Regions from separate parts of the Marinovum sp. 2_MG-2023 genome, predicted to be linked through region 3. Evidence: riboswitches for the same ligand, from Rfam matches in the RefSeq annotation. Region 3 holds a riboswitch; each other region holds the start of a gene.
What was found. Region 3 has a riboswitch for thiamine pyrophosphate ahead of thiM (hydroxyethylthiazole kinase). Riboswitches for the same ligand answer to the same signal wherever they lie in the genome.

Region 1: another riboswitch for thiamine pyrophosphate. It lies ahead of Q4577_RS07615 (thiamine ABC transporter substrate binding subunit); the one in region 3 lies ahead of thiM (hydroxyethylthiazole kinase).
Region 2: another riboswitch for thiamine pyrophosphate. It lies ahead of Q4577_RS15645 (Ykof family thiamine-binding protein); the one in region 3 lies ahead of thiM (hydroxyethylthiazole kinase).

The regions. Positions count from the first base shown of each region.
Region 1 is NZ_JAUOSD010000005.1:15,678-25,341, reverse strand. Features, by position in the region: gene Q4577_RS07630 (penicillin-binding protein activator) at 11-1,210, shown strand; gene Q4577_RS07625 ([protein-PII] uridylyltransferase) at 1,248-3,989, shown strand; gene aroC (chorismate synthase) at 4,181-5,296, opposite strand; TPP riboswitch at 5,388-5,493, shown strand; gene Q4577_RS07615 (thiamine ABC transporter substrate binding subunit) at 5,533-6,516, shown strand; gene Q4577_RS07610 (thiamine/thiamine pyrophosphate ABC transporter permease ThiP) at 6,492-8,006, shown strand; gene Q4577_RS07605 (ATP-binding cassette domain-containing protein) at 7,999-8,688, shown strand; gene Q4577_RS07600 (cytochrome c1) at 8,780-9,580, opposite strand; gene petB (cytochrome b) at 9,596-9,664, opposite strand, start outside.
Region 2 is NZ_JAUOSD010000014.1:46,246-55,909, reverse strand. Features, by position in the region: gene Q4577_RS15675 (phospholipase D family protein) at 1-516, shown strand, start outside; gene Q4577_RS15670 (permease) at 630-1,655, opposite strand; gene Q4577_RS15665 (helix-turn-helix transcriptional regulator) at 1,648-1,959, opposite strand; gene Q4577_RS15660 (rhomboid family intramembrane serine protease) at 2,084-2,767, opposite strand; gene trpS (tryptophan--tRNA ligase) at 2,862-3,896, shown strand; gene Q4577_RS15650 (SDR family NAD(P)-dependent oxidoreductase) at 3,968-4,720, opposite strand; TPP riboswitch at 4,883-4,989, shown strand; gene Q4577_RS15645 (Ykof family thiamine-binding protein) at 4,999-5,592, shown strand; gene Q4577_RS15640 (ABC transporter permease) at 5,654-6,421, shown strand; gene Q4577_RS15635 (ABC transporter ATP-binding protein) at 6,408-7,148, shown strand; gene Q4577_RS15630 (ABC transporter substrate-binding protein) at 7,145-8,122, shown strand; gene Q4577_RS15625 (AraC family transcriptional regulator) at 8,337-9,236, opposite strand; gene Q4577_RS15620 (SDR family oxidoreductase) at 9,394-9,664, shown strand, end outside.
Region 3 is NZ_JAUOSD010000017.1:72,710-82,373, reverse strand. Features, by position in the region: gene Q4577_RS17635 (1-deoxy-D-xylulose-5-phosphate synthase N-terminal domain-containing protein) at 1-726, shown strand, start outside; gene Q4577_RS17630 (DUF4440 domain-containing protein) at 1,298-1,684, opposite strand; gene Q4577_RS17625 (hypothetical protein) at 1,689-1,997, opposite strand; gene Q4577_RS17620 (LysR family transcriptional regulator) at 2,096-2,998, shown strand; TPP riboswitch at 3,111-3,207, shown strand; gene thiM (hydroxyethylthiazole kinase) at 3,255-4,043, shown strand; gene thiE (thiamine phosphate synthase) at 4,040-4,654, shown strand; gene thiD (bifunctional hydroxymethylpyrimidine kinase/phosphomethylpyrimidine kinase) at 4,651-5,457, shown strand; gene Q4577_RS17600 (TenA family protein) at 5,454-6,110, shown strand; gene speB (agmatinase) at 6,361-7,314, opposite strand; gene Q4577_RS17590 (amino acid ABC transporter ATP-binding protein) at 7,365-8,147, opposite strand; gene Q4577_RS17585 (amino acid ABC transporter permease) at 8,149-8,793, opposite strand; gene Q4577_RS17580 (amino acid ABC transporter permease) at 8,793-9,446, opposite strand; gene Q4577_RS17575 (transporter substrate-binding domain-containing protein) at 9,453-9,664, opposite strand, start outside.

The sequences.
Region 1 (9,664 bases), on a different contig from region 3:
TGAGATGCCCATGTTTGCCGTTTTGTCCGCCGCCCGCAAGCGGTTGCGTCTGCCCCGGATTTTGCGCCTGGCTGTCGCCAGCTTTGGCGTTCTTGCACTCGCCGCCTGTGAACCGATCCAATTTGGCGGTGTCGGCGCGGGTGACAACACCGGTCAGCGGATCAACACCGATAACCCGGTGCCTGTGGCGCTGTTGCTGCCCAAAAGCGACGCCGGGGCCAGCGGCGTGGCGCAGGCACTGGAAAACGCGGCGCGCCTTGCTGTTGCCGATCTTGACGGGGTGCGCATTGATCTGCGGGTTTACGACACGGCCGGCAACGCAGGTCAGGCCGCAGCCCAGGCGCAAAAGGCCGTCGACGAAGGGGCGAAAATCATCCTTGGCCCTCTGTTCGGCGAGGCGGCCAATGCGGTCGGCGTTGCCGTGTCTGATGACAACGTGAATGTGCTGAGCTTTTCCAACAACCCGTCGATCGCCGGGGGCAACGTATTTGTTCTGGGCCCCACATTCCGCAATACGGCCAATCGCCTGTTGGGCTATGCTGCACGCAACGGCAAATCCACCGTCGCAATTGTGTACCCCAACAACGTCGAAGGCCAGTTCGGCAAAGCGGCGATTGAATCCGCTGCCGGTACAAACGGCCTGCGCGTGACTGCGGCGGAATCTTTTGAATTTTCCCAGGCCGGCGTGCTGAATGCGATGCCCCGTATCGCCGCCGCCGCACGGCAATCGGACGCGGTGTTCCTGACATCCAATGCCGCCGGGGCCTTGCCGCTTCTGGTGCAATTGCTGCCAGAGAACGGCATTGCGCCAGACACTACGCAGTATATCGGCCTGGCGCGGTGGGATGTCCCCCCCCAGACCCTGGCGTTGCCTGGTGTTCAGGGCGGCTGGTTTGCCCTGCCGGATCAGGCGCGCACCGCAAGTTTCAACAGCCGGTATCAGGGCGCTTATGGCACATCCCCGCATCCGCTGGCCGGATTGGCCTTTGACGGGATCGCTGCAATTGGTGCCTTGGTCGCCCAGGGCAAATCCGACGCGCTGACACGTGGCGCATTGACGCAAACCGCCGGTTTCCAGGGGGTTGGCGGGGTGTTCCGTCTGCGGCCCGACGGCACGAATGAACGCGCGCTGGCGGTGGCCTCTGTGCGCGGCAACAAGGTGGTAATTCTTGACCCAGCCCCCAAAGCATTTGGCGGAGCAGGCTTCTAAAGCCGCCCAAAAGTCTAACGCTGCACGAAAGACCGAATTGACCGATATTCTGATATGCCCCGCGGCAGAGATCTTTGACTCTGCCGCGGTCGAAACCTTGATCGCCCAGTTTGACCGTGATCGGCCGGGCGAATTCCGCAAGCTTCTGGTGAAACACCTGCTGGACGCGCGCAAGGCCGGGATGGAAACCATCGCCGCCGCGTTTCGTGCCAACCCACTGGCCGCTGAATCCGCCAAACGCACCTATACCTGGTTGACCGACCAACTGGTGCTGACCGCATGGCGGGTCGCGACCGAAATGCTGCATCCGCTGTCCAATCCCACCGCCGGTGAACGGCTGTCGTTGATTGCGGTGGGCGGCTATGGCCGCGGGGAAATGGCGCCGTTTTCCGATGTGGACCTGTTGTTTCTGACACCCCACAAGATCACCCCCTGGTCCGAGAGCGTGATTGAATCCATGCTCTACATCCTGTGGGATCTGCGGCTGAAGGTTGGCCATGCGTCACGCACGGTGCGCGATTGCATTCGCCTCGGCGGCGAAGATTTCACCATTCGCACCGCTTTGCTGGAACACCGGCTGTTGGCGGGCGACAAACGGCTTGCGCGGGATCTGGACACCAAACTGCAAAAAGACCTGTTTCAGGGCAGCGAACGGGAATTTGTCGAGGCCAAGCTCGAAGAGCGCGACGACCGCCACAAGAAGCAGGGCGGCCAACGCTATATGGTCGAACCCAATATCAAAGAAGGCAAAGGCGGGCTGCGCGACCTGCAATCCCTGTATTGGATTGCCAAATATGTGCACCACGTCGACCACTCGAGCGAGCTGGTGGACCTTGGGGTGTTTCGCCCCGAAGAATACGAAACCTTTGTGCGGGCGGAAAATTTTCTTTGGGCGACCCGCTGTCATTTGCATCTGGTGTCAAACCGGCCGCAGGAACAGCTGGCGTTCGATCTCCAGGTCGAGGTCGCATCCGCCATGGGCTATGTCGACAAGGGCGGGCGACGCGCGGTCGAACATTTCATGCAGGATTACTTCCTGCACGCCACCGAAGTGGGCGACCTGACCCGCATCTTCCTGACCTCGCTAGAGGCCGACCACACCAAGGGCCCGCCGCTGATCGACCGTTTCTTTCGCCGCCAACGCCGGGTCAAGGCAGGCTATTCGGTGATCCACGGTCGGTTGGCAATTGTTGATGACACGGCATTTCTGGCAGACAAGCTGAACATCCTGCGCCTGTTCGAAGAAGGCCTGCGCAGCGAATTGCTGATCCATCCCGATGCCATGCGATTGGTCAAGGCGAACCTGCATCTGATTGACGACGACATGCGCCGCAATCCGGCGGCGGCGAAACTGTTCCTCGATCTGCTGCTACGTCATGGCAACCCGGAACGCGCCCTGCGGCGGATGAACGAATTGGGCGTGCTCGGGGCCTTCCTGCCAGAGTTCAAGACCATCGTCGCCATGATGCAATTCAATATGTACCATCATTACACGGTCGACGAACACACGATCCAGGTGATCCACCATCTGGCGGAAATCGAACGCGGCGAGCTGGGCGAAGAGCTTCCTGTATCAACCGACATCATCGAATCCGGCATTGACCGAAAGGTCCTGTTTGTCGCGCTTCTGCTGCATGACATTGGCAAGGGGCGGGACGAAGACCACTCGATCCTGGGGGCGCGTATTGCCCGCACGGTGGCGCCACGGCTGGGATTGAACAAGAAGGAATGCGAAACCGTCGAATGGCTGGTGCGCTATCACCTTTTGATGTCCGACATGGCCCAGAAACGCGACATTGCCGATCCACGCACCGTGCGCGATTTCGCCAAGGCGGTGAAAACCGTGGAACGGCTGAACCTGCTCTGTGTGCTGACGGTCTGTGACATTCGCGGCGTCGGGCCCAACACCTGGAACAACTGGAAAGCGGCCCTGCTGCGGGCGCTGTACCGCCAGACCCGCCGCGCGCTTGAGGGCGGAATGGAGGCGCTGAACCGCGAAAACCGCGGGGCCGAGGCCAAGAAGCTGCTGCGCCAAACGCTCAAGGATTGGCCGGTCAAGGACCTGCGGGCAGAAACAGCGCGCCACTACCCGCCTTATTGGCAGGGCCTGCATGTGACGGCCCATCTGGCCTTTGCCAATCTGTTGCGTGATCTTGGCGATGCTGCAATTGCCATCGACCTGCACCCCGACGAAGACCGTGACGCCACCCGGGTATGCTTTGCCATGGCCGACCATCCCGGTATCTTCAGCCGCATGTGTGGCGCGCTGTCTCTGGTCGGGGCGAATGTGGTGGATGCCCGGACATTTACCACCAAGGACGGCTTTGCCACGGCGGCCTTCTGGATTCAGGATGCCGAAGGCTCCCCCTATGAAGCCAGCAAACTACCGCGCCTGCAATCCATGATCCAGAAAACCCTTCAGGGCGAGGTCAAGGCGCGCGAAGCCATAAAATCCCGCGACAAGATCAAGAAACGCGAACGCGCCTTCCGGGTGCCAACACATATCACCTTTGATAACGATGGCTCGGAAATCTACACAATCATCGAGGTCGACACCCGCGACCGCCCCGGCCTGTTGTTCGACCTGACCCGCACATTGGCCAATGCCAATGTCTATATTTCATCGGCGGTGATTGCGACTTACGGCGAACAGGTGGTGGACAGCTTCTACGTCAAAGACATGTTCGGGCTGAAATTCCACTCGCCCACCAAACAAAAGTCGCTGGAAAACAAATTGCGCGACGCGATTGAAAAAGGGGCCGAACGGGCACGGTCCTGAAGCGGGCAATCACGTCAACCAAAACGCGAAACCGCGCGCCTTCCCCGGCTGCCCCCGGTTCAAACCCGTGTCTTTCATCTGACCTTAAATATCCCGGGGGGTTTGGGGGGCTGGCACCCCATCTATCCTGTGATTTGGGGGCAGGCCCCCAAACCTGTCGACACGCGAAGGCGTGGCGAAATCCGGGCCCGTTAACCGATCCGTCCCAATGTCTCTCCCACGTCGCCGCCCATCTGGCCGCGATGCATCAGGATATGATCCAGCAACACACAGGCCATCATCGCTTCGCCCACCGGCACCGCGCGAATACCGACACAAGGATCGTGGCGGCCTTTGGTGATGATCTCGGTCTCTTCGCCGGATTTGGTGATTGTCTTGCGCGTGGTCAGGATCGACGACGTCGGCTTGACCGCGAAACGCACCACCACATCCTGCCCGGTGGAAATCCCACCAAGGATACCACCCGCGTGGTTCGAGGAATAGACCGGCCCATCCGGCCCCATGAAAATCTCGTCGGCGTTTTCCGACCCGGTCAGCGCCGCCGTCGCCATGCCGTCGCCAATTTCCACCGCTTTGACCGCGTTGATCGACATCATCGCCGTGGCCAGATCGGTGTCCAGCTTGCCATAGACCGGCGCGCCAAGACCCGCGGGCGCGCCCTGTGCGACGACTTCGATCACCGCGCCCACCGAATTATGGGCATCTTTGCGCAAATGCCCAAGATAGGCATCCCATTCCGGCACCGCCGCCGCATCGGGCACCCAGAAATCGTTGCGCCCAATTTCGTCCCAGTCAAAGCGCGACCGATCAATGTGCTTTTCGCCCATCTGCACCATATAGCCGGTGATCTTCAGCCCCGGCAGCATCTGCGCCAGCACGGCCCGCGCCACGCCACCGGCCGCAACCCGTGCTGCGGTTTCGCGCGCCGACGACCGCCCACCGCCGCGATAATCGCGGATGCCGTATTTCTGCCAATAGGTGATATCGGCATGACCGGGGCGGAATTTTTCAACAATATCGCCGTAATCCTTGGACCGCTGATCGGTATTGCGGATCATCAACTGGATCGGCGTGCCGGTGGATTTGCCTTCGAACACCCCCGACAGGATCTCGACCGCGTCCGGCTCCTTGCGCTGGGTGGTGTTCTTGTTCTGGCCCGGCTTGCGTTTGTCCAACCAGATTTGCAGGAACTCTGCATCAATCTCCATGCCCGGGGGGCAGCCATCAACGGTCGCGCCCAATCCCGGTCCGTGGCTTTCGCCCCAGGTGGTGACACGGAACATGCGGCCAAAGGTGTTATAGCTCATGACAAACCCTCCATTTCCTTTCGTCTAAGCCGCCACTGGCCGGGTCTCAAGCACAATTGGCTTGTGGCGCATAGGGCAAAGCCCTAGAAATGGCCTCACCTCGGGGTGCTGATCCATATGACCAGCTGAGATGCACATGCGAACCCGTTGAACCTGAACCGGCTAGAACCGGCGGAGGGAAGGTCGATTGCGCAAGCATGCCCCTACTCCGCCCACAACATTTGGAGAGACCCATGCTGGGACGCACCATCGTTGCGGGACTTGTTGCAGCTTCGGCCACCGTGGCCGCGGCGGATACCCCCGTTTTGACAGTATACGCAGGCGATTATTTCAATTCCGAATGGGGCCCTGGCCCCGGGATCGAAGCCGCGTTTGAGGCCCGTTGCGACTGTGATCTGCAATACAAGACCGGCGATCTTCTGCCTCGCATCCTGTTGGAGGGCGAGCGCACAGAAGCCGACGTTGTGATCGGTCTGACATCCGACATCACCAAAAAGGCGCGCGACAGCGGGCTGTTTGCCCCACATGGCGCCGACATGTCGGCATTGACCCTGCCGGTGGACTGGACGGATGAGATCTTTCTGCCGTTCAACTATGGCCACACGGCGTTCATCTATAACAACGAACTGATCGACACCCCGCCAGCCTCGTTCGAGGCGCTGCTTGACGCGCCGGATGACCTCCGGCTGGTGATCCAGGACCCGCGGTCGTCGATTTCCGGGCTGGCGCTCGTGCTTTGGGTGCAGGCCGTCTATGGCGACGGGGCCAAGGCAGCCTGGGAAAAGCTCGCGCCGAAAATCGTGACAGTGACCAAAGGCTGGTCAGAGAGCTACGGGCTTTTCACCGATGGTGAGGCCGACATGGTGCTCAGCTACACCACATCCCCCGCCTATCACATCATTGCCGAAGAAGACCTGACCAAATCGGCGGCGATTTTCCCCGAAGGGCATTACTTCATGGTCGAACTGGTGGCGAAGCTGGCCGGCACGGACAACCCCGATCTGGCCGATCAATTCATGCAGTTCATCCTGACCGAGGAATTCCAGTCGATGATCCCGACCTCGAACTGGTCATTGCCTGCGGCGCTTCCGGTCGAAAAATGGCCCGAAGGGTTCCGCGAACTGCCGATGCCGGAAAAGGTTCTGTTCTATTCAGAAGATGAAGCGGCCTCGCTGCGGGATACAGCGATCGAAGCATGGCGCAGCGCGCTTTCGCAGTAACGCTGCCTTTCGTTTGGGCGCTTTTGGCTGCGGGGCTGGTGATCGGCCCCGTGGTTGCGGTGATTATGCGTGCCGGTGGCCTTGGCGGCCTTGGCACTCCGGAATATGCCGCCCTGTGGTTCACGATCTGGCAGGCGGCGCTGTCTGCGGCGGTGAGCGTCGTTCTGGCCATTCCGGTGGCCCGCGCCCTGTCGCGGCAACAGTTTCCCGGGCGCGGCGCATTGATCGCCCTGCTTGGCGCGCCGTTTATCCTGCCGGTGATTGTCGCGGTTCTGGGCTTGTTGGCGGTTTTTGGCGGCAATGGTCTGGTGAACCAGATCGGCGGCTGGCTGGGCCTGCCGCGCATTGATATTTACGGCTATCACGGCGTGATTCTGGCGCATGTGTTTTTCAACCTGCCGCTGGCCACACGTTTGATTTTACAGGGCTGGCTGGCGATCCCGGCAGAGCGGTTTCGCCTGGCCGCATCGCTTGATGCGCCGATGGGCCGGGTGCTGGAACGCCCGATGCTGGCGCGGATCGCGCCGGGGGCTTTTGCGGTGATCTTCGTGATTTGCCTGACGTCGTTTGCCGTGGCGCTGACGCTTGGCGGCGGGCCAAAGGCCACAACCGTGGAACTGGCGATCTATCAGGCGTTCAAATTCGATTTCGATTTGGGCAAGACCGCGACCCTGGCGCTGGTTCAACTGGCCATGGGCATGGCCGCCGCATTGGCCCTGTTCGCGCTGTCGCCGCCCGATGGGTTGGGCGCCGGGCTGGACCGGGTGCCGCAGCGCTGGGATGGGCGCGGCCGTGTGGTGCGGATCGTCGATTTCTTTTGGATCGGCTTTGCGGCGCTGTTCCTTTTGACACCGCTTGCCATGATCATTCTGTCCGGCCTGCCGGGGCTTTTTGCGCTGTCTGCGGATGTATGGTCGTCTGCGTTACGATCGCTGAGCGTTGCGCTCGGCGCGACCGCATTGACGATCCTTTTGGCCCTGCCGCTGGCCACCAAACTGGGTGAGCTGGCCGGGTTATTGGGGGTCGCCGTGTCGGGATTGGTGCTGGGCACGGGGCTTTTTCTTTTGGTGCAACCCTTCGTGCGCCCGGCAGAGGTCGCATTGCCAGTCACATTGCTGGTCAATGCACTTATGGCGCTGCCCTTTGTATTGCGTATCCTGCGGCCAGAGCTGGACGCCGCCCGAGAGGATTACGGTAGATTGGCTGCGACGCTTGGGATCACCGGCTGGGCGCTATGGCGCATCGTGCTGTTGCCGCGCCTGCGCCGCCCCTTGGGCTTTGCTGCCGGTCTGACCGCGGCGCTTTCCATGGGGGATCTTGGGGTGATCGCCCTGTTTGCCGATGGTGAACATGCCACTTTGCCCTTTCAACTCTATCAGCTGATGGCGGCCTATCGGATCGAGGCGGCACAGGGCGCGGCGCTGTTGCTGCTGATGATGAGCCTCGGGCTGTTCTGGATCTTTGACAAGGGCGGACGAGCCAATGCTTGAACTGCGTGACATCACCCTGCACCTGGAGGGCTATCACCTCGCCGCCAATGCAGAATTCAAGGGACGGTTCACCGCCCTGATCGGCCCAAGCGGGGCAGGAAAATCCACGATTCTGAACATGATCGCCGGTTTTCTACCGCCAAGTCGTGGCCAGATCCTTTGGGACAATCGCCCGCTGGATGGGTTGGCGCCGGCCAAACGCCCGGTCAGCATTCTGTTTCAGGACAACAACCTGTTCCCGCATCTGACCATTGCCGCCAATCTGGCACTGGCGTTGACCACCAAACGGCCCACCCCCGCCCAAACGGAACGGATCAACGCCGCTTTGGCGCAGGTCGGGTTGGCCGACATGGGCACAAGAAAGCCCGCCGCACTGTCCGGCGGACAGCAAAGCCGCGCGGCACTGGCGCGCGTTCTTTTACAGGACCGCCCCCTGATGATGCTGGACGAGCCGTTTTCGGCGCTTGGCCCGGCATTGCGGGCAGAGATGCTCGACCTGGTGGCGCAATTGGCGTCGGATGCGGGAATCACGGTTCTGATGGTCAGCCACGCCCCCGAAGACGCCAAGCGGGTCGCAGATCAGGTCGCGCTGGTCGCCGAAGGCCAGCTTTTCCCGCCGCAATCCACCGACCGGCTTTTTGCCGATCCACCGCCGGAATTGCGCGCCTATCTGGGCGTTTGATCTGGACCTTTGACCTGATGCCAAAGAAAAAGCCCCGCCAAAACGGGGCTTTTTACGTTCTTCAGGCTGAGCTTGCGCTCAAACCATCCGTTTACTTTGCAGCCAGTTTGGCCTGTTTCTTGATCGGCGCCCAGATGCGTTTGTTGGTCAGATAGAGCAGCACCGACAACAGCACCAGGAACAGAACACCGGTCAGACCGGCCTGTTTGCGCGCCATCATCTTCGGCTCTGCCGTCCACATCAGGAAGGCGGACACATCTTCGGCAAGGTGGTGCAGATCGGCGGAGTGGCCATCGGCAAATTCCACCAGATCGTCATCAAGCGGCGGTGCCATCGAAATCCAGCCGCCCGGAAAAGCGGTGTTTTCGTACAGCGTCACACCTGCCTCGGTCTTCTCTTCGCCGGTGTAGCCGGTCAGAAGCGAGGTGATGTACTCTGGTCCGCCCATGCCGTTGAACAGCTGGCTCAGACCGGTGCCATAAGGACCGTGGAACCCGGCGCGGGCCTTGGCCATCATCGACAGATCCGGTGCACCCGCAGCCGTGTTTTTCGGGAAGTTGTCGGTTTCCGCCGCCGGGCGATAATCGTCCAGCGCGGCATCGAAAACTTCAAAGTTCTGGGACGCATAGGCGCGCACCTGATCTTCCGGCAGTTGCGGGCCACCTTCGTCGGCCAGCGTGCGGATCGGCACATATTGCAAACCGTGGCAGGCAGAACAGACCTCGGTATAGACCTGAAGCCCGCGTTGCAGCTGCATTTGGTCAAAAGCACCAAAAGGCCCTTCGAAAGAGAAATCCACGTCGTGGATATGCCCTTCGTCGCCGGCGGCCAGGGCCGCCGAAGTTCCGATTGCCAGCGCCGCTACCGCGGAGAGGGTGAGTTGCTTGATCATCATTCTCTCGTCCTCTTACTCAGCCGGTTGCTGGGATTTACGACCAGCAGCCTTGGCGGCCTTCTTGGCCATTTTGGCATTGAA
Region 2 (9,664 bases), on a different contig from region 3:
TTCGCCGAGCGCGTGTTGTTTGGCGGCGACGACGGCTGGGATGCCCGCCACGCCCATGCCCTGCAAATGCGCGGATTGATCCGGCTGGAACGCGCCTATGGTGCACGCACGGCCATCATCGCCCCGGCGCAACCCTATCCCGCAGACCCCGACAGCCCGCAAATCCACGGCGCCGGGCCGGTCTATGTCCATTCCAAGGTCACATTGGTCGACGACCGGATCGGCATTGTCGGCTCTGCCAATCTGAACGGCCGCTCGCTGCGCTGGGATACCGAAGCCTCCATCGCCTTTGACGGCAAGGCAGAAATCAGCGCCCTGCGGCAGCAACTGGCGCAAAAATGGCTGGGCAAGGACCAGACCGGCGACCCATCAAAGGCCGCCACATGGACCGCACAAGCCACAAGAAATGCGGCCCTGCCCGCAAGAGAACGCAGAGGCTTTGTCTTGCCGTACCCGCTGGAAAAACTGCGCCGTTTCTCCCGCCTGCTGCCGATCCTGCCAAACGACATGTTCTAACCACCGGCGGGCTTCTTCTCTTTTGAAATACGCCGGGGGTTTTGAGGGGGCTGGCCCCCTCAAGGCCTGCGTGGCCTGAACGCAAATCCAACCTGTGCGCCCCGGCGCGCCGCTTAATAAAGCGTGCCAAAGACCAAGCCGGCAAAAATCGCGCCGCTGACCCCCAGTCCGAGATAGGTGAAAAACACCCGTGGCTTCACCAGCGACCAGACCGCCGCCATGGCCGGCACCGAACTGACCGCGCCGGCAATCATGAACGCCATTGCTGCGCCGGATGTCATGCCTTGCTCCACCAGCCCCGCCAAAAGCGGCGGCGCAACATAAGAGTTGAGATAGGCCGGCATCCCCACAAAGGCCGCGATCACCACCGGAACAACACCGTCGCCGCCAACCAATCGCACAATCACATCAGCGGGCACATAGGTGACCAAAAGCGCCTCAAGCACATAGGCCAGCGCCAGCCATTTCGCCAGGAACACTATGTTCTCGATCATCTGTGCCCGGAATTCGCCGCGCCGTTTTTCTTCGGTCCAGAACTTCCATACCGGGCGTCCCTCCAACGGATTTGGCCCACAACCACAGCCCGCAGATTTGCGCGGCCGCAACACATCGCCAAATGCGCCGGCCCCGACCATTGCCCGGACGGCAAAGCCACCAAACAGACCCAGGCCCACCGCGACAATCGCCTTTCCCACCGCAAACGGCCATCCAAGGGCAGCAGCGGTGATCAGCAATGTGGGCGGATCAATCAGCGGCGAGGACAGCCAGAACGCCATGACCGCAGACAGCGGCGCGCCCAGCGCCAAAAGCCCGGCGATAAAGGGAATGACCTCACAGGAACAAAACGGGGCAAGCCCGCCAAACAGCGCCGCCATGAAGATCGCCTGGGTCTCGCGGCCTTCAAACGCACGGGCGATCATCGCTTCGGCCCCGGCGGCCTTGAGATAGGCAATCAACAGCACAGCAAAGAGGATAAAGGGCAAGGTGCCAAGAAACGCCCGCAGCGCGAATTCCACAACTGGAACGAACTGCCCCGGATCCAGCAGCGCCACACACAACGGAACGATCACCACAACCGTCCACGGGGTCTTCAACCCGTTCACCAGATCGCGTTTCGGCGATTGCGTCAGATCAGCCATTGTTCGCCGCCTTTCTGGTTTCATCCGCACAGCATTCACACAGAATGAATTGTGCAAGCTGTTCCAATTGCGCGTAATCGGCGCGGTTTATCACCATGCGGCCATCACGCTGTTGATCAATAAGCGCCGCACCCGCCAGAAATTTCAGGTGATGCGCCAGCGTGGATGGCGCGATCCCGGTCCGGTCCTGAAGATCCGATACCGTCAGGCCGCTTTCGCCCGCACGGATCAAGATGCGCAGCACTTGCAATCTGGCTTCAGATCCCATCGCGGCAAATCCTGCCGCCGCTTGTTCCCAGTTCATCCAAAATCCCCATTGATTCGATAAAACTAGTTTTATGGTTTTGATTGACCACGGTCAAGCCTCCGCCCGAACCGGCGGTCCAACAGATCTGAAAAGCGGCTCTGTGCTGTCTAGGGTCCTGACCCTAGCGCCGGATACGCGCCAGAAACGCCGACCAGCCCCCGGGCGCCAGCAATATCGACATGGCAAATCCGCCCACAAATCCGGCAAAATCAGCGGCCCATGTGCTGTCAGCGCCATAAAGCAGGCTGAACACCAGCCGGATCGCCAGCAACATGCCGATCAAGGAAAACGCGCGCATCTGCTGCCCGCCCTCGGCACCCAATTGCCGCCAAAGCAGAAGGGTAAAGCCGCCGATAATGCCATAGACCCCCGGAAAGCCGCCGATCAGCGGCACGGGATCATTCAAAACCGCGCCATAAAACACCGCGCCGATGATGGATGACCCAAGAAACAGCACCAGCACCCGAACGCCGCCCATGACCTCGCCCACCCATTTGCCCAGCGCCAGCAACATGACACTGACAAACAGCGCATGACTGAAATTGGCCTGAAGGAACGGATAGCTGACAAAACGGATCATATGTTCCAGCGGGAACACCCCATTGGCCAGCATCCAGTCGAATATGTCACCGGAGAAGGCATATGTGCGCACCGCATCCAGCCGCCAGCCGACCGCAGTCGGCCCGCCGACAAAGCCCTGCGCGCCCGCCTGAAACGTCAATTCAATCCCGGCAATCACCAGAAACAGCGCCACAATGACCGGCGGCAAGGGGTTGATCGGCGGCTGGTTCATCGGATCGTGCATGGGCATCCCTGCGGTCTGGCTGGGCCTTCACCTTGACGACCCTCTGGTGCATGGGTAAGCGCAGAACAATCGGAAATCCAGACGGAGAAACCCCATGACAGAGGGCGTCCAAACCCCATCTGCCTTTACCCCCCGCGTCTTTTCGGGGATTCAGCCTTCGGGCAACCTGCATCTTGGCAATTATCTTGGCGCGCTGAAGCGCTTTGCCGACAGTCAGGACGATGGCGTGCAATCAATTTTCTGCATGGTCGACATGCATGCGATCACCGTCTGGCAAGACCCCAATGATCTGCGCCATGCCACCCGCGAACTGGCCGCCGGGTTCATTGCGTCGGGTATCGACCCGGAAAAATCCATCCTGTTCAACCAGTCGCAAGTGTCTGCACATGCCCAATTGGCGTGGGTTTTCAACTGTGTGGCGCGCATGGGCTGGATGAAGCGCATGACCCAGTGGAAGGACAAGGCCGGCAAGAATCAGGAAAACGCATCGCTGGGGCTTTTGGCCTATCCTGCGCTGATGGCCGCCGACATTCTTGTTTACCACGCGACGCATGTGCCGGTGGGCGAGGACCAGAAACAGCATCTGGAACTGACGCGTGACATCGCGATCAAGTTCAACAATGATTTTGGCGTCGATTTCTTTCCGATCCCGGAACCGGTGATCGAAGGTGCCGCAACCCGGGTGATGAGCCTGCGGGACGGCACAAAAAAGATGTCGAAATCCGATCCTTCGGACGCCAGCCGGATCAATCTGACCGATGATGCCGACACGATTGCGAAAAAGATCCGCAAGGCCAAGACCGACCCCGAGGCGCTGCCAAGCGAGGCCAAAGGTCTGGAAGACCGGGCCGAGGCGCGCAATCTGGTCAACATCTATGCGGCGCTGAATGACCAAAGCGTCGATCAGGTGCTGGGTGATGTCGGCGGCAAGCAGTTTTCGGAATTCAAACCGATGCTGGCTGATTTGGCGGTGGCGAAACTGGCGCCGATTTCGACCGAGATGTCGCGGCTTATGGATGACCTGCCGGAAATCGACCGCATCCTTGGTCATGGCGCCGGTCGCGCGCGCGACATTGCGTCGCCGATCCTGGACAAGACCTATGACATCCTCGGCATGGTGCGCAGCTAGGCCGGAACCAAACAAAAGCCGCGGGGCACATCCACGCCCCGCGGCCAATGCAATCTGACTTTCACGCCCCGCTATTTCGCCGTCATGCGCAGTGCACCATCCAGGCGGATCACCTCGCCGTTCAGCATGGGGTTTGCGAAAATTGCCGCCACCAGCTCGGCGAATTCCGACGCCTTCCCAAGCCGCGCCGGAAACGGCACCTTGGCCCCCAGAGAGTCCTGCACCTCTTGTGGTAGACCGGCCATCATCGGCGTTTCAAAGATACCCGGCGCAATAGCCATCACCCGAATGCCCGAGCGCGCCAATTCACGTGCGGCCGGCAAAGTGAGGCTGACAACACCCCCCTTGGAGGCCGCATAAGCCGCCTGTCCGATCTGGCCGTCAAAGGCCGCAATCGAGGCGGTATTGATGATCACACCGCGTTCGCCCTCGTGGCCGGCATCGCCGCCCGCCATTGCTTCGGCGGCCAGCCGCATGGTGTTGAACGTGCCAATCAGATTGATCGAAACCGCCTTGGAAAACAGCGCCAGATCATGCGCGCCGTCGCGGCCGACGATCTTCTGTCCCGGCGCGATCCCGGCGCAATTGACCAGACCATGCAGCGCGCCAAATCGGCTTTTGGCGGTTTCGATCGCCGCAGCCACCTGATCGGGCGCGGTCACATCGGCCTTGACCAGCGCAAATCTGTCGTGCTGCGGCGCGCCGTCGGTGGCAATGTCGATCCCCACCACATTGGCCCCATCCGCCAACAGGCGCGCGGCCACACCCGCGCCCAGCCCGGAATTGGCCCCGGTGACCAAGATTGTCTTGCCTTCGATGTCCATAACATCCTCCCACGTCTTTCCCCCTGATCGGTAGGGCCGCAGGGCATGGCAGACAATGATATTTGAGGTCCAAAATCTGATCTCAAATGCCATATCCGGCCCAAGGCTGCCCCCCGGACAAACAGCGCTTGACATGGCCGGCGATGCAATGAATGTTGCACGCGAAATAGCCAGGGGTGTCCCGAACGGGGCTGAGATGCGCGACGATGCGTGAACCCTCCACAGCTGATCTGGATCATACCAGCGGAGCGAGGTCACATATGTTTATAGGCGCGCAAGTGTCACTCTACCCGATGACGTCCGATTTTGTCGATGTCATCCTGTCCGGGCTCAAGGCCTTTACCCCATATCAACAGGATCTTCGGATCGAGACCGACGATATGTCGACGCTTATGGTCGGCGCGCCGGGGCCGTTGTTCGACGCGATCCGCGATCTGTTTGCGACGGTTGCTGCCCAGCCGGATCATGTCGCGATGCATGTCACCCTGTCGCGCGGCTGTCCCGGGGAACCGGATGACCCCTCTTGTCATTGCGAGACGCTGACCAAGGCACAATCGCTGTCATTGGCAGAGCGCCAGACATTGGCCCATCAGGCCGTGACCGATGCCCCGGTCACCGGGGTCGAGATTGATGTGCAGTTCTCGCTCTATGTCTTGGGCCAGGATGGCCATATGGACGAGATTTATGGCTGCATCGACTTTCTGAAAGGTTCTGGCACCTTTTTGAAATCCAAGAATTTCTGCACCCGTCTGCGCGGTGACGCCGGCGCCGTGTTCGAGGTTCTGCGGCAGGCTTTCCTGCGGTTTGGCCCAGCCGAGGGCCATGTCACCATTGACATGACCGCCTCTGCCAACTCCCCCAGCCTGCGCTGAACGCACCGACCCGCCGCCCTGCACAGGATGCAGGGGCGCGGTCCTGCGACCGGAGACACCAATGTCGTTTCTGAAACGGAGCTTTCCGACCGTTCTTATTGCGCTGGCGTTGCTGTCAGCCTGGGAGGTCTATTGCGCCCGCGCGGCGGTGTCGCCGCTGGTGTTGCCGGCGCCGCATGATGTGCTGCGCGGCCTGTGGTTGAACCGGGCCGACATCGGCAGCCATGCACTGGCCACCCTGACGGTGACCGCAACCGGGTTCAGCCTGTCGGTGCTGGTGGCATTTGCCACTTCGGTCGCCTTGTATTTCCTGCCCTGGCTGCGCCGTGGGGCGATGCCGTTGCTGGTGGCCAGCCAAACGGTGCCGATCGTGGCGCTGGCGCCGCTTATGGTGTTGTGGTTCGGCTTCGGGCTGTTGCCAAAGGTATTGCTGGTCATCCTCGTGACGTTTTTCCCGATGCTGGTCAGCCTGCTGTCGGGATATGCCCGGCTGCCGCTGGCCTATCGGGATCAATTGGTGTCCATGGGCGCAGGACAATGGAGCGTGTTTCGCCGCGCGACCCTGCCCGTGGCGCGGCCGGCCTTCTTTGCCGGGCTGCGCATTTCGGCGACCTATGCGGTGGTGGCCGCCATCTTTGCAGAATATTCAGGCGCGCGGCGCGGTCTTGGGATTTATATCCTGTCGGCAAAGAACAACTTTCGCGCCGATCTGGTGCTGGCCGCCGTTGTCGTTTCTGCCTGTCTGACCTTGTTGTTGCTTGCGCTCTTGCACGGGGTCGACCGGGCCACCGGGCGCCGTTTCCGGAGGGACAACGATGCTACAGGTTGAAGGGCTGACCATCGCCGCAGCGGACACCCAATTGGTGCAGAATCTGTCACTGGAATTGGCGGAGGGCCAAATCACCTGCCTGATCGGCCCTTCTGGCTGTGGCAAATCATCGGTGGTGAAATGGCTGGCCGGGGTCCTGCCACCGACGCTGACCGCACAGGGTCGCGCCCGGCTGGATGGCAGCGCCCTGACCCCGCCGCATCCAAGCATTGCCTATCAGCCGCAGCAGGACACGCTGTTTCCCTGGCTGACCATCGCCGAAAACGCGGCCCTCGGGCTGGAAATCGCCGGGGTTCATCGCCGCGACGCACAGGCGCGCATCGCGCCGTTGTTGCCCGCATTCGGGCTGGACGGCACGGCGCAGCTGTTTCCCGACCAGCTGTCCGGCGGCATGCGACAGCGCGCGGCGTTTTTGCGAACGATTGTACAGGACAGCCGATTTGTGCTGTTGGACGAACCTTTTTCCGCGCTTGACGCTGTGACCCGCCTGAAAATGCAGGACTGGCTCTGCCAACAACTCGCGCGGACCCCGCGCGGCGTGTTGATGGTGACCCACGACCTCTATGAGGCGACGCAATTGGCGGATCGCGTCCTTGTCATGGGGGGTAATCCCGGCCGGATTTTGGCCGACCTGCCCATTCCCTCGCCCCGCGACACCCGAACCGAGGCCAACCTGGCCCCGATGCGGGTCTCGCTCAGATCCCTTTTGTTGGAGAAGACACCATGAAACCCATTCTGCTTGCTGCCTGCCTTGCGCTGCCCGCCGCCGCCCATGCCGAAGACAAGGTGAGCATTGCGCTCGACTGGACCTTGAACACCAACCACATCGGGCTGATCGTGGCCCGGGATCAAGGTCTTTACAAAGATGCTGGGCTGGAGGTGGATATCCTGCCATATACCGACAGCACCTCTACCGCGTTGCTGGCCGCGAAGGTCACGGAATTCGCTTACATGACCTCGCTTGGATTTCTGAGCGCGCGGGCAGCAGAGGCCGACATCACCGCGCTCTGGGCGACGATGCAGCACGAAACCGGGCGGCTGGTCTATAACAGCGCCAACACCGCCATCACCCGCCCTGCGGATCTGACGGGCAAGATCTATGCCGGGTTTGGCAGCGCATGGGAAGGCGCGCTGATTTCCACCATGATCGAAACCGATGGCGGCGAGCCCACATATGACACGGTGACATTGGGCACCGGCGCCTATGAGGCGCTGGCCAACGGCGCCGTTGATTTCACGCTGGAGGTTTCGACCTGGGAAGGGGTGAACAGCGTCTTGCTCGGGCGGGAACAGAGCAGTTTCGCCTATACCGATTACGGCGTGCCGGATCAGCAAAACGGCTATATCGGCACCACAACCGAGATTCTGGCCGACCGCCCCGACATGGTTGCGCGTTTCATGAAGGCCACTCAGGCGGGATATGCCTGGGCGGCGGACAACCCGGCAGCGGCCGCCGACATGTTGATCGCGGCTGGCGATTTTCCGAACGGCGAGCTGGTGCAAGGCTCGATGCAGGCGATTGCCGATGGCGGTTTCCTGCGCGACGGGGACACGCCGGTCGGCACAATCAATATGACGACCTTTGGCACCATGGCGAAATTCCTCTTTGACAGTGGTGTGTTGAAGGGGCCGGGCGGCACGGCGCTGGAATGGACCGGCGATATTGAAAGCTGGGTCGATCAATCCTGGATGGCGCACTAAGCTTTCAGGCTTAGCCGCGCATCACCGCTGGGTCGCATGGACCTGCGCGGCGCGGGTCACAGGCGGCACAATGACTGGCACCCCAAAGCTTTGATGCCGGAACCTGTGGCCTACCCCCACGGCCCGCCAAGACAATTTGGCGTGCCGTTTGCTTTACCGGGGCAATACAACGGTCAAACCGCCCCCCCCGGCACCACAAAGAGACTGGCCCGCCTTACGCCAATCCCACCGCATGATGCTGCGCATCGCTCCACTGCCGCGGCGATTGCCCATACATACGCTTGAACTCTCGGCTGAACTGCGACGGGCTGACGTAGCCGACATTCAGCGCCGCTTCGGTCACCGTCACGCCACCGGCAATTTTCATGGCAGCATTGTTCAGTCGCATGGATTTCACGAACTGGATCGGCGACATCGTTGTCGCCTGTTTGAATTTGCGGTGAAACACCGCGCGGCTCATGCCTGCACGGGCGGCCATATCCTCTATCGAGATTGGCGTATCCAGATTGGACGACAGATGCGCAATGGACCGGGCAATGGCATTTCCGGGGCCAAACGCCTGACGCGCCAGGGGGCCGGCCTCGCCTTTGAGGATGGCATAATAAACTTCGCGCAGCCGCGCCGCACCAAGCACCGCCGTATCTGTCTGGCTTTCCCCCAGCTGCAAAAGCCGCAGCAGCGCATCACAAAATGTCTCGTCCCAGCGGGCAAGCCAAACCCCCTGTTTTCCCGGCGCGCCCCGGCCAGATGGCAGCCCCCCGGCGCTGTCCATTTCCAGAATCAATTCGGTCATGATCCGTTGATCAAGCGACAGATACACACCGTAAAGCGGCCTGTCCGGCGAGGCATCCGGCGTGCCCGCCGTCACCGGCATCGACATCGGGCAGCACATGTATCGGCTGTCATCATACACATAGCGCTCGCCATCCAGAACTGCCTCCTTGGTTCCGCTCACAATGGCAATGACACTGGGTTCGTACACCGCAGGGGCACAGGGAATGGCAGCGGTGGCGCGAAACAGCCTGACCCCGCTGACGCCGGTTTCCATCAGGCCATCCGCATGAATGCGGTTTTCGATCAGCTGTTTTATCTGCGGTTTTGTCATGAGGGTCATTTAGGGCCATGCATTTGGACAAAACAACCCGGTTGATACAATCGGGCAAGTATTCGCGATGATCCTGGCTATTTTCCATCCATCGCGACATTTAGATCCCTGATCAGAACAGCAACCATTTGCGCGGCCACTGGCCGTCGCTGGAAGGATCAGGATCATGACAGACACCCAATTTGGCCCCAAGGGCTGGACGCCAGACCGCCTCGGCTCGCTTGCGGGCAAAACCTATTTGATCACCGGTGCCAATGCCGGTGCAGGGTTTCAGGCCGCCCGTATCCTGCTGGCCAAAGGTGCGCAGGTGGTGATGCTGAACCGCAGCGCCGAAAAATCTTCCGCTGCTGTCGACGATCTGAAACAGGAATTCGGCGCAAAGGCCGATGTGCGTTTCATTCGCATGGATCTGGCTGAATTGGCCAGCGTGCGCGCCG
Region 3 (9,664 bases):
CACCAGTCCATCGGAACACCACTGACCGGCATGAGTCAGGATGGTCTCGCGAGCTTTGAGCCGGCCTTTGCTGATGAACTGGCCGTGATCATGGAATGGGCCTTTGACTATATGCAGCGCGACGGCGAAGGCGATCCGGATGAGCGCACATGGCTTAGGGATGAGACCGGCGGCAGCATCTATCTACGCCTGACGACAAACCCGATTGAGCAGCCTGGCAAACGTCACGACGATGCCTTCCGGCAAGGTGCCATTGATGGGGCCTACTGGCTGCGCAAACCCGGGCCGAACTGCGAAGTTGTGATAGCCTATCAGGGTGCGGTGGCCTCTGAAGCGATCAAGGCGGCGGGAATGATCGGCGAAGGACGACGCGACATTGGCGTTCTGGCCGTGACCTCGGCAGACAGGTTGAATGCAGGTTGGACGGCTGCGCAACGCGCGCGGTCGCGGGGTAACTACCGGGCAAAGTCACATATCGAAACACTTATGGGAGACCTACCCCCTCACTGCAAGATCGTCTCGGCGATTGATGGCCATCCTGCGACACTAGCCTGGCTGGGTGGAGTGGCCGGTCATCAGACCATTTCACTGGGTGTGGAGCACTTTGGTCAAACCGGGACAATCGGCGATCTCTACAAACATCACGGGATTGATGCCGCCTCCATCGTGGAGAAAGTACAAGGGCTGACGGACGGTCGCCATATCCAGATTTCCGCGGCTGTTTAAGCGCGCCTACATCATTGCCTGTTGGCCTAGGGGAAAGGGGGGCTGTTTGAACCGCGCTGGGTTTGCCGGTGGCTCCAACTCTTGAGTAGGATGGAGAATCATGAGCAAGACAACGAACAAGTATTCCTCCAAAGTCCGCGAACGCGCTGTTTGTGAACAGGCGTGCAATTTTGAGCTCTGACTCAGAGTCGATGCACTTTGCTGATTGTGATGCGGTGACGGGGCGGGCCCTGAGCAGATCGATGTTCGCGCGACCATACATCTGCCCATTCGACCATGGTTCTCGCAAGGCGGCGGCAACGGCGGCGTAGTCACGCCGGAGCCCGAACTCTGCGCAGAAACGTGTCTTTGCTCACCGGCAACACAAGCCGTCTTGCAAGCGCCTGCGCGGGGCGTCCACCAAGAGCCAGGCCGCGGTGACGCACCAGCCCCTGAGGGCGCGACCTGCGCCGCGAATGCGGCCGGGTCACGTCTGGCGGAAAACGCTCCGCAAATATCTTGGCTGGGCAATGCAGAGCACGACAGCGAAAGCGACGATAGGCGCAGCGCCATTGGCGCGATCAGTGGAGCCTTAGGTCGGGCCGTTGTTGTCCATGTCGAGGAACATCTTCCACGCGCCCGTTTCATCGCGTTTGTAGCCAAGTACCAACCGGCCTTCGGGGCTTTTGACCTCGCCGGAATCGCGCATTTTCATCGTGCCGTAGAAGCGACCGGACACGATGACGGTATCGCCATAGTCCTGAAGTTCTTCGATATCATAGCCCGAGGTGATTTCAGCGGCTGCGATGCGCGGGCTGTACTTGTCGCGAATGGCTTGCGTGCCAACTGTGACAGGCTGGCGTTCGTTGATGGTCATAACGTCCGGATGGCAGGACGCCACCATGCGCTCGATGTCCCCGCTGTCGAGGCCATTGTTCCACTCATTAATTGCGGCTTGGATTTCGTCACGTACAGTCATTGTCTTACTCCGATGGTTTGGGTTGATAGGCAGTGAAGAATTGGCCAACGACGATTTCTTCGATTTGACCAAGGAAAGCCTGGGTCGCAGGACGTTTGGCGAACTCCGGCGTCACCCGCTTGGCTGTCTCGTGATCTGGAAATGTGAAGATGTCTGCATAGAGGGTTTTGCGAGATTCATCTGTCGTCACCAAGGTTTCCCATGATGTCACGCCATCAAGGGCGACAAAGTCTTTGCGGGCAGCTTCGCGGATCGCATCGACTTGTGGGTCATCTTTCATCTTGAGAATGAAAATCTCGGTGATCTGCGCCATTGGTTTGTCCTCGTTTTGTGTCTTGCTGAGAACTTATGACGCTGCTACCGTAAGGATAACCCACCTAATACCTAACTTAGTGATCGGAAAATCGAACAATGGCCCGTGATGGTTTTGGCGATATCCGCGTCTTTGTTGAAGTGGCGCGGCGCGGCGGTTTCCGCGCGGCAGCAGAACACCTTCAATTGGCCCCGGCATCGGTTAGCGAAGCTGTGCAACGATTTGAGGATCGTCTTGGCGTCCGGCTATTGGAGCGATCATCTCGGTCGGTTGCACTCACACCCATTGGCGAACAGTTCTACGCAAAAAGCCTTCCGGCAATCATCGAGCTTGAAGGGGCGATGAATGACTTGGATGAACAGAAGGATGAAGTCACGGGCACTCTTCGCCTGACAGCCCCGTATAGCGCAGGTCCGTTCTTTCTGGATGATCTGGTCGCGCGGTTTGCGCTTGAGTATCCGGGCGTCAATGTTGAGCTCATTTATGACGACAAGAAAGTTGACCTTCTTGCGTCCGGCGTTGATGCGGCCATTCGGTCGAATACGCTGCTTGGGCCAGACACCCACGCCGTACCGGTCGGGCCAGAGTTGGCAATGACCATTGTCGCATCGCCGCAATATCTGGACGAGAACGGCAGGCCGGAAGAGCCGAAGGACATCTTGAATCATGACGCGATTTGCTACGCCTTCGGTATGGGAGGACAAAACGCGCCCTGGGGCTTTGATGGGCCGGACGGGGCCTATACGATGCAACCGAAACCACGGATGGTGGCGAACGATATGCGGTCCTTGGTCCACTATGCAAAGCAAGGGCTTGGGTTGGCCTACCTTTATCGAGAAATTGCCGTGCCACATCTGGGCGAAGATGGCTTGACCGAAGTGTTAAGCGATCACCTCGTTCAATTGCCGCGATACTCTCTGAACTATCGCAGCAAACGCAATATGACGCGTCGGCTCAGAGCTTTTGTGGATATGGCAAAGGCATCGCCAGCAGGGAGATAGCGGACATTACCGACCTCGGTCCGTTTTGAATAATGGGCTGGTTTTGATTGGCTTTATGCTGAGGTCGAATTTTACTCTGCATTTGACACTAGAACCGAAATCGTTAGCATCAAGCGCACAACAGGGGCATCCGGCATCGGTCGGGTTGAGACGTACCCTTTGAACCTGAACCGGCTCATACCGGCGTAGGAAGTTGTGTTTGCCCCTGTGATTAATTGGGTCAAACCGATTCCCTTCGTCTTAGAAAGGGATGCATATGAACCAACCTTCACACGATCTGAACGCCATGCGTGCGGCGGCACCGCTGGTGCAAAACATAACCAACTATGTGGCCATGAATGTGATGGCCAACATCATGCAGGCGGCGGGGGCCTCGCCTGCCATGGCCCATGCGCGGGGCGAGGCCGCTGAATTCGCAGGCCTGGCGTCTTCGTTGAGCATTAACATTGGCACACTTGATGATGAATGGGCCGCCTGCATGCAGATCGCGGCCAAGGCGGCTGGTGAAAATGGAAAACCGTGGGTTCTGGACCCTGTTGCCGTGGGCGCGACAGAGTTGAGACGCGAGCTTGGCACACGCTTGCTGGCATTGGGCCCAACGGTGATCCGCGGGAACGCGTCTGAAATTCTCGCCTTGTCAGGCGCTTCGGCGCAGGGACGAGGTGCCGATGCCGCTGATCCCGTCTCTGCCGCCGAGATTGCCGCGCGTGATCTGGCAATACGCACAAACGCCGTTGTGGCGGTGACAGGAGAGGTCGATTTCGTCACGGATGGTACACAGTCAGCACGTATCGCGAACGGCGATCCGATGATGCCCCGCGTCACTGCTTTGGGGTGTTCGTTGACGGGCGTTGTGGCCGCGTTTTGCGCAGTTGCCCCACCGTTTCAGGCAACAGTTTCCGCGCTGGCCTATTACGGTGCCGCAGGCGAAGTGGCGGCGCAAACTGCCCGTGGTCCCGGCAGTTTTCAGGTGGCGTTTCTGGATGCCTTGTTCGCAATGACCGGCGACGAGCTGGATGCAATGGCGCGGATCGAGGCCGCATGATCCCGCCCCTTTGCTTCATCACCGATGCCGATGCACCGTTGCCCATTGTGGATCAAGCCGAACAGGCCGCGCGCGGTGGGGCGGTCTGGGTTCAGTTGCGCCATAAGACACTTGACGACGCAGGTTTTGCCGATCTTGCAAAGGCCCTGCGCGCGCGGCTTGATCCTTTGGGTGCGAAGTTGATCTTGAATGATCGTTTGGAGATCGCCTGCACCTTGGGGTGTTTTGGCGTGCATGTCGGTCAATCTGATGGCGACCCTGCCGAAATTCGCGCGCGGATCGGGCCGGATGCTGTACTTGGACTGTCGATTGAAACGCCGGCGCAGATGGCGGAAGTCCCTCTTGATTGTGTCACGTATCTGGGCGTCGGTCCGGTGCGCGCAACAGCCTCCAAGCCCGACCATGCCCACCCGTTGGGCTTTGATGGTCTGGCGGATATCACCCGTGCGGCGGCGTTGCCCTGCATGGCCATCGGCGGGCTGACCGCAGCGGACGTGGCCAGCGTGCGTCGCGCGGGATGCACAGGCATCGCAGTGGTATCGGCTATTTCCCGCGCGCGAGAGCCGGAACGTGCAGCCCGTGGCTTTCTTGATCAATGGAGCGACATATGATCCCCAATATCCTGACCATTGCGGGATCGGACCCTTCAGGCGGGGCCGGCATTCAGGCTGACATCAAAGCGATTTCCGCCAACGGCGGCTACGCAATGGCGGTCATCACTGCGTTGACGGCCCAGAACACAAAGGGCGTGACAGCGGTCGAAATGGTGTCCGGCCCAATGATCGCAGCCCAGATTGCCGCGCTCCGCGCGGATATCGACATTCACGCGATCAAGATCGGGATGCTGGGGGATGTCGCGACAATCGAAACCGTGGCGAACGCGCTTGAAGGATTGGATGTACCCATTGTGCTGGACCCCGTCATGGTGGCCAAAGGCGGTGACAGGTTGCTGGCGGCAGATGCCGTTATGGCCCTACGCGAACGCCTTTTGCCGCGCGCCAGCGTGTTGACGCCAAACCTGCCCGAAGCTGCGGACCTTTTGCAAACGACTGAGGCCACAACCCTGGAAGAGATGAGAGACCAGGCTTTCCAGCTCAGGGCGACGGGCTGTGATGCCGTTTTGATCAAAGGCGGGCATCTGGCGGGTGCTATGGCGACGGACCTGCTGATCACGTCACTCGGCGAAACCGCACTGCCTGCCGAGCGGTTTGAGACGTCAAACACACATGGCACCGGCTGCACATTATCTTCTGCGTTAGCGACACAAATCGCGTTTGCCCACGCGCTGCCCGACGCGGCCCGTCGTGCCAAGGCCTATATCACGGGTGCGATTATGGCCGCCGGCGACCTCTCGGTCGGTGGTGGTCACGGCCCGGTTCATCATTTTCACCCCCAAGCCGAGAACCAGACATGAGCTTTACCCAAGACCTGTGGTCCATGACTGCCGACCTCCAAGACGCAATCCGCACGATGCCGTTCAATACTGAATTAGCGCAAGGTACCCTGCCACCAGAGACGTTTCGTGAATACATCATTCAGGATGCACATTACCTGGAAGGTTTCGCACGTGCGCTCGCCCTGGCGGCCTCTCGTGCGCCGGATGCAGAAAATATAGCAAGACTGGCAGGGTCCGCCAACGGGGCGATTGCGGTGGAACGGCAGTTGCACGGTGAATACATGAGGCTATACGGCGTCTCCCCCGCAGATTTCGCGACAACTCCACCCTCGCGGGCCTGCGATCACTACGTCAGCTTTCTCATCCGCACGGCGGCAGTTGATCCGTTTCCGATCGCGGTCGTGTCGCTATTGCCATGCTTTTGGATATATCAACGCGTTGGCGCCGCGATCCACGCACAAGCGGCGGCAGATCATCCCTATCGCGCCTGGATTGATACCTATGCCAGCGAAGCATTCGAGGCCTCGGTTCAAGGCATGCTTGATCTAACGGACGTTCTGGGAAAGACCGCCGACACGTCAACACGAAACGCCATGCAGAAAGCCTTTGCAAAAGCGTCTTGGCATGAGTGGAAGTTCTGGGACAGCGCATATCATCGGAGTGGATGGTGATCGCCGAACAGCACGCATAGAACCAAACCACATGCGTCTGTTTGCAAGTGTTGACCGATTACATCTGACCTGGGTCTAAACTGGGACTACAAATATCGCCCTTCACGCACTGCGCGACGTCGGTCGCTTTTGGCTCAAAGCCAACCTGCGGCGGCGAGGCTTGCATCGCAAGCCCCGCCCTCAGACCGTCAGGAACGGCCCAGATCGTACATTGAGCCTGGTGTACGAATGCTGCAGAACCAGCCCCGTGTTACGCTTCTGTCTGGTTTTCAAAAATTCGACCGATGGCATTCAGCAGAATTTGTGCGGCCAGAATACTGGTTGTGCCTGTGTGGTCATAATCCGGCGCAACTTCGACAAGATCAATTCCAACGATTTTCCCACGTTTGGAAAGACCGTCCACAAACTCCAAGACCTCATAGTACAAGAAGCCACCGTGACTCGGTGTGCCCGTTCCTGGCGCAATCGAAGGATCAAATCCGTCAATATCAATCGTCAGATAGTAACGTTTCCCCTCTGGAATGCGCTCCAGCATCGCCTCCACGCCCATGGTTCGGAACTGGCGCACGGACACGATATCTGAACCCATTTTGCGCGCGTCATCGTACCCTTCTTTAGCGGTGGAAGAGACATTGCGTATACCGACTTGAGACAGGCCCGTGACCCAGGGGCGCTCGGCGGCGCGGCGCATCGGGTTGCCGTGACCATTGCGCACACCGTGGCGCTCATCGACGAAATCCAGGTGGGCGTCGATCTGTACGATGTGGATTGGATCCTGGTCCGAAAATGCAGCGACGCAAGGAATATTGATCGAGTGATCGCCGCCTAGAACAACCGGTAACGCGCCGGCATCCAGAATAGCGCGTACGCCTTTTTCGATATTGGCATGGCTGCTCTTGGTATCGGTGTGCACGATGTCGGCATCACCAATGTCCACAATCCGTGTGTCTGCAAGATAGGTCACGTCATCTTCGTGATCATAAGCCCCAGCATGGCCAAACGAGAACAATGTGGAGGCATCACGAATGCCGCGTGGGCCAAATCGTGCGCCTGCACGCCACTGGGTGCCAAAGTCAAAAGGCGCACCCAAAATGGCGACATCGGCGTCAATTCTGGACCAATCCGGCTCATAAGGGGATTTTGCAAACGTCGCGATTCCGACAAAAGGCAGGTCCAAGCGACCGGTTTCGTATCCGTGGCTCATTTCTATTCTTCTCTTGTTGTTGAAGACGCCCCGATGGTGGGACACACTGTTCAGATCGCGCGCTCACGCGAGGTTTCCAAAAATTGGCGCAGTCGTTCGCTTTTGGGATTGCCAAAAATTTCGGCTGGTGGGCCGTCTTCAACGACGGTGCCATGATCCATGAACACCACACGGTTTGCCGCCTGAGCAGCGAAGCCCATTTCGTGGGTGACAATCACCATTGTCATACCGTCATCGGCCAGAGCACGCATGACGTTCAGAACTTCCCCCACCAGTTCAGGGTCCAGAGCTGAGGTAGGCTCATCAAACAGGATGGCCATGGGAGAGACCGCAAGTGCACGTGCGATGGCAACACGTTGTTTTTGACCGCCGGACAATTGATGGGGATGTTTGTAGGCATGTTCGCCAAGACCAACCTTTTTCAACGCATCAAAGGCAATGGTCTCTGCTTCCAAAGCAGATTTTCCGTGCACCAGTTTCAACGCCAAAGCCACGTTGTCGATGGCCTTCATATGTGGCCATAGATGAAAGTGCTGAAAGACCATACCCAGAGGCGCACGTGCCTCGGCCAGCTCTTTTTCACTTTGCTTGACCTTTTGCTCTGCGCCACCGTTCCAGCCGATCTCGCGTCCGAAAATGTGGATATCTCCACCGTCGTGAGGGGCCAGAAACGCAAGCGTTCGCAGCAGAGTGGATTTCCCTGAACCGGACGGGCCGATAATACAGACCACCTCGCCCTCATCGACTGTCAGATCGACATCGCGAAGAACGGTCTTGGTTCCATAGGCCTTGGTGACTTTGCGGGCACTGATGGCATGTTCGGTATTGGGCATCTCAGTGGCCTCCTATTTGGTAGTGCCGCTCAGCGGCGAGTCCAACCTGTGCAATTGCTTCGACGAGCGCCCAATACAGAAGCGCCGCGACGATAAACGGTTGCACAGAAAAGGTGAGGGTCGCCAATTCGCTGGCCGCTTTGGTGAGTTCGGCGATGGTTATGACGGATAAGACGGCAGATTCTTTAACCAGGATAATAGTTTGGCCAAAGATCGGTGGAATGACGGTTCGGGCGGCCTGTGGGATCTCAATATGCACAATACATTTGAGGCGATTGATGCCCAACATGGATGCCGCCTCGACATCTCCGGTCGGAACTGCATTCAGGCCGGCCCGCAGGATTTCCGCGAATGCCCCAGCTCCGAAAAAGCCCAGGCCGACAATGCCGGCCACCGGTGCAGATAGGCGCAATCCAATCTGTGGCCCCCCGTAATACAGCAAAAACAACAACAGAACGAGCGGAGCCCCGCGCATCACTTCGACGTAGATGCGTGCGGGTGCACTGATCCAGAAACGGTTGGAACGCAGGCACAACGCAAGGGGAACTGCGAGCGCCAGAGCAAGAAGCGTGCCCCACAGCGTCATCCATGCCGTGAGACCAAGCCCCTGAACTAGGAGCCCTAAATCTGTAGAAGTAAGGCTCATCAATGCGCCTCCTGTTGTTTCAGGCGGCGCTCCAGCAACATGCCAATGGCCGATAGAACCAAGGCGATCGCGACATAGAGGATCAATGCGATCATGTAGCTGTCCAGCGGCTGAAAGGTAGACGAAGCGATTTGCTGCGCACGTCGTGTCAGGTCGGTGACGGCGATGACGGAAATCAGTGAGGAATTTCGCACCAATGCCAGCGTTTCACCAACCAATGCAGGCAGCATGATGCGGATGGCCTGAGGCGCTTCAATTTTCGCAAGGATTTGGCGGCGGGACAATGCCAGCATCTGGGCGGCTTCTACTTCGCCCTCAGGCACAGCGGCAAGTCCAGCGCGATAGATTTCAGACTGGAAGGCAGCGGTATTGCAGGCGAGCGCCACCACCGCAGCCAGCGTTGGCGGTAGGTTGATGCCAATTGCTGGCAGAAGATAGAAAATCAGCAGGAGCTGCACCAAAATTGGCGTGCCCCGCCAAAACGAAACGTAGACTCGTGTTGATCGACGCACCAGCCCGTTATTCTGGCGACTAGCAGTCGCCAGAATAAGACCAAGGGGGGCGCCAAGCGCGATAGCAAGAAAGCTGACCCCAAGGGTTGTCAGCACGCCTTCGATCAGGACAGCCTGGTTGTCGATCAGCAGATCAAGCATGTCGATTTACTGCGCAGGGAGTGCGCTTGGCAGGTTCATCGCACCGCCGAACCACTTTTCTTGCAGTTGGGCCAGAGTGCCATCTTCAATCAGGCGTTTCAGTTCGGCGTCAAACAGTGCGTTCAAGCTGGCACTGTCTTCGTCGGTGCGTCCGGCCCAAGAGAAATACTTTGGCTCACCAAAGGTCGGCGCAACAACTTCAAAGATGTCAGGACGTT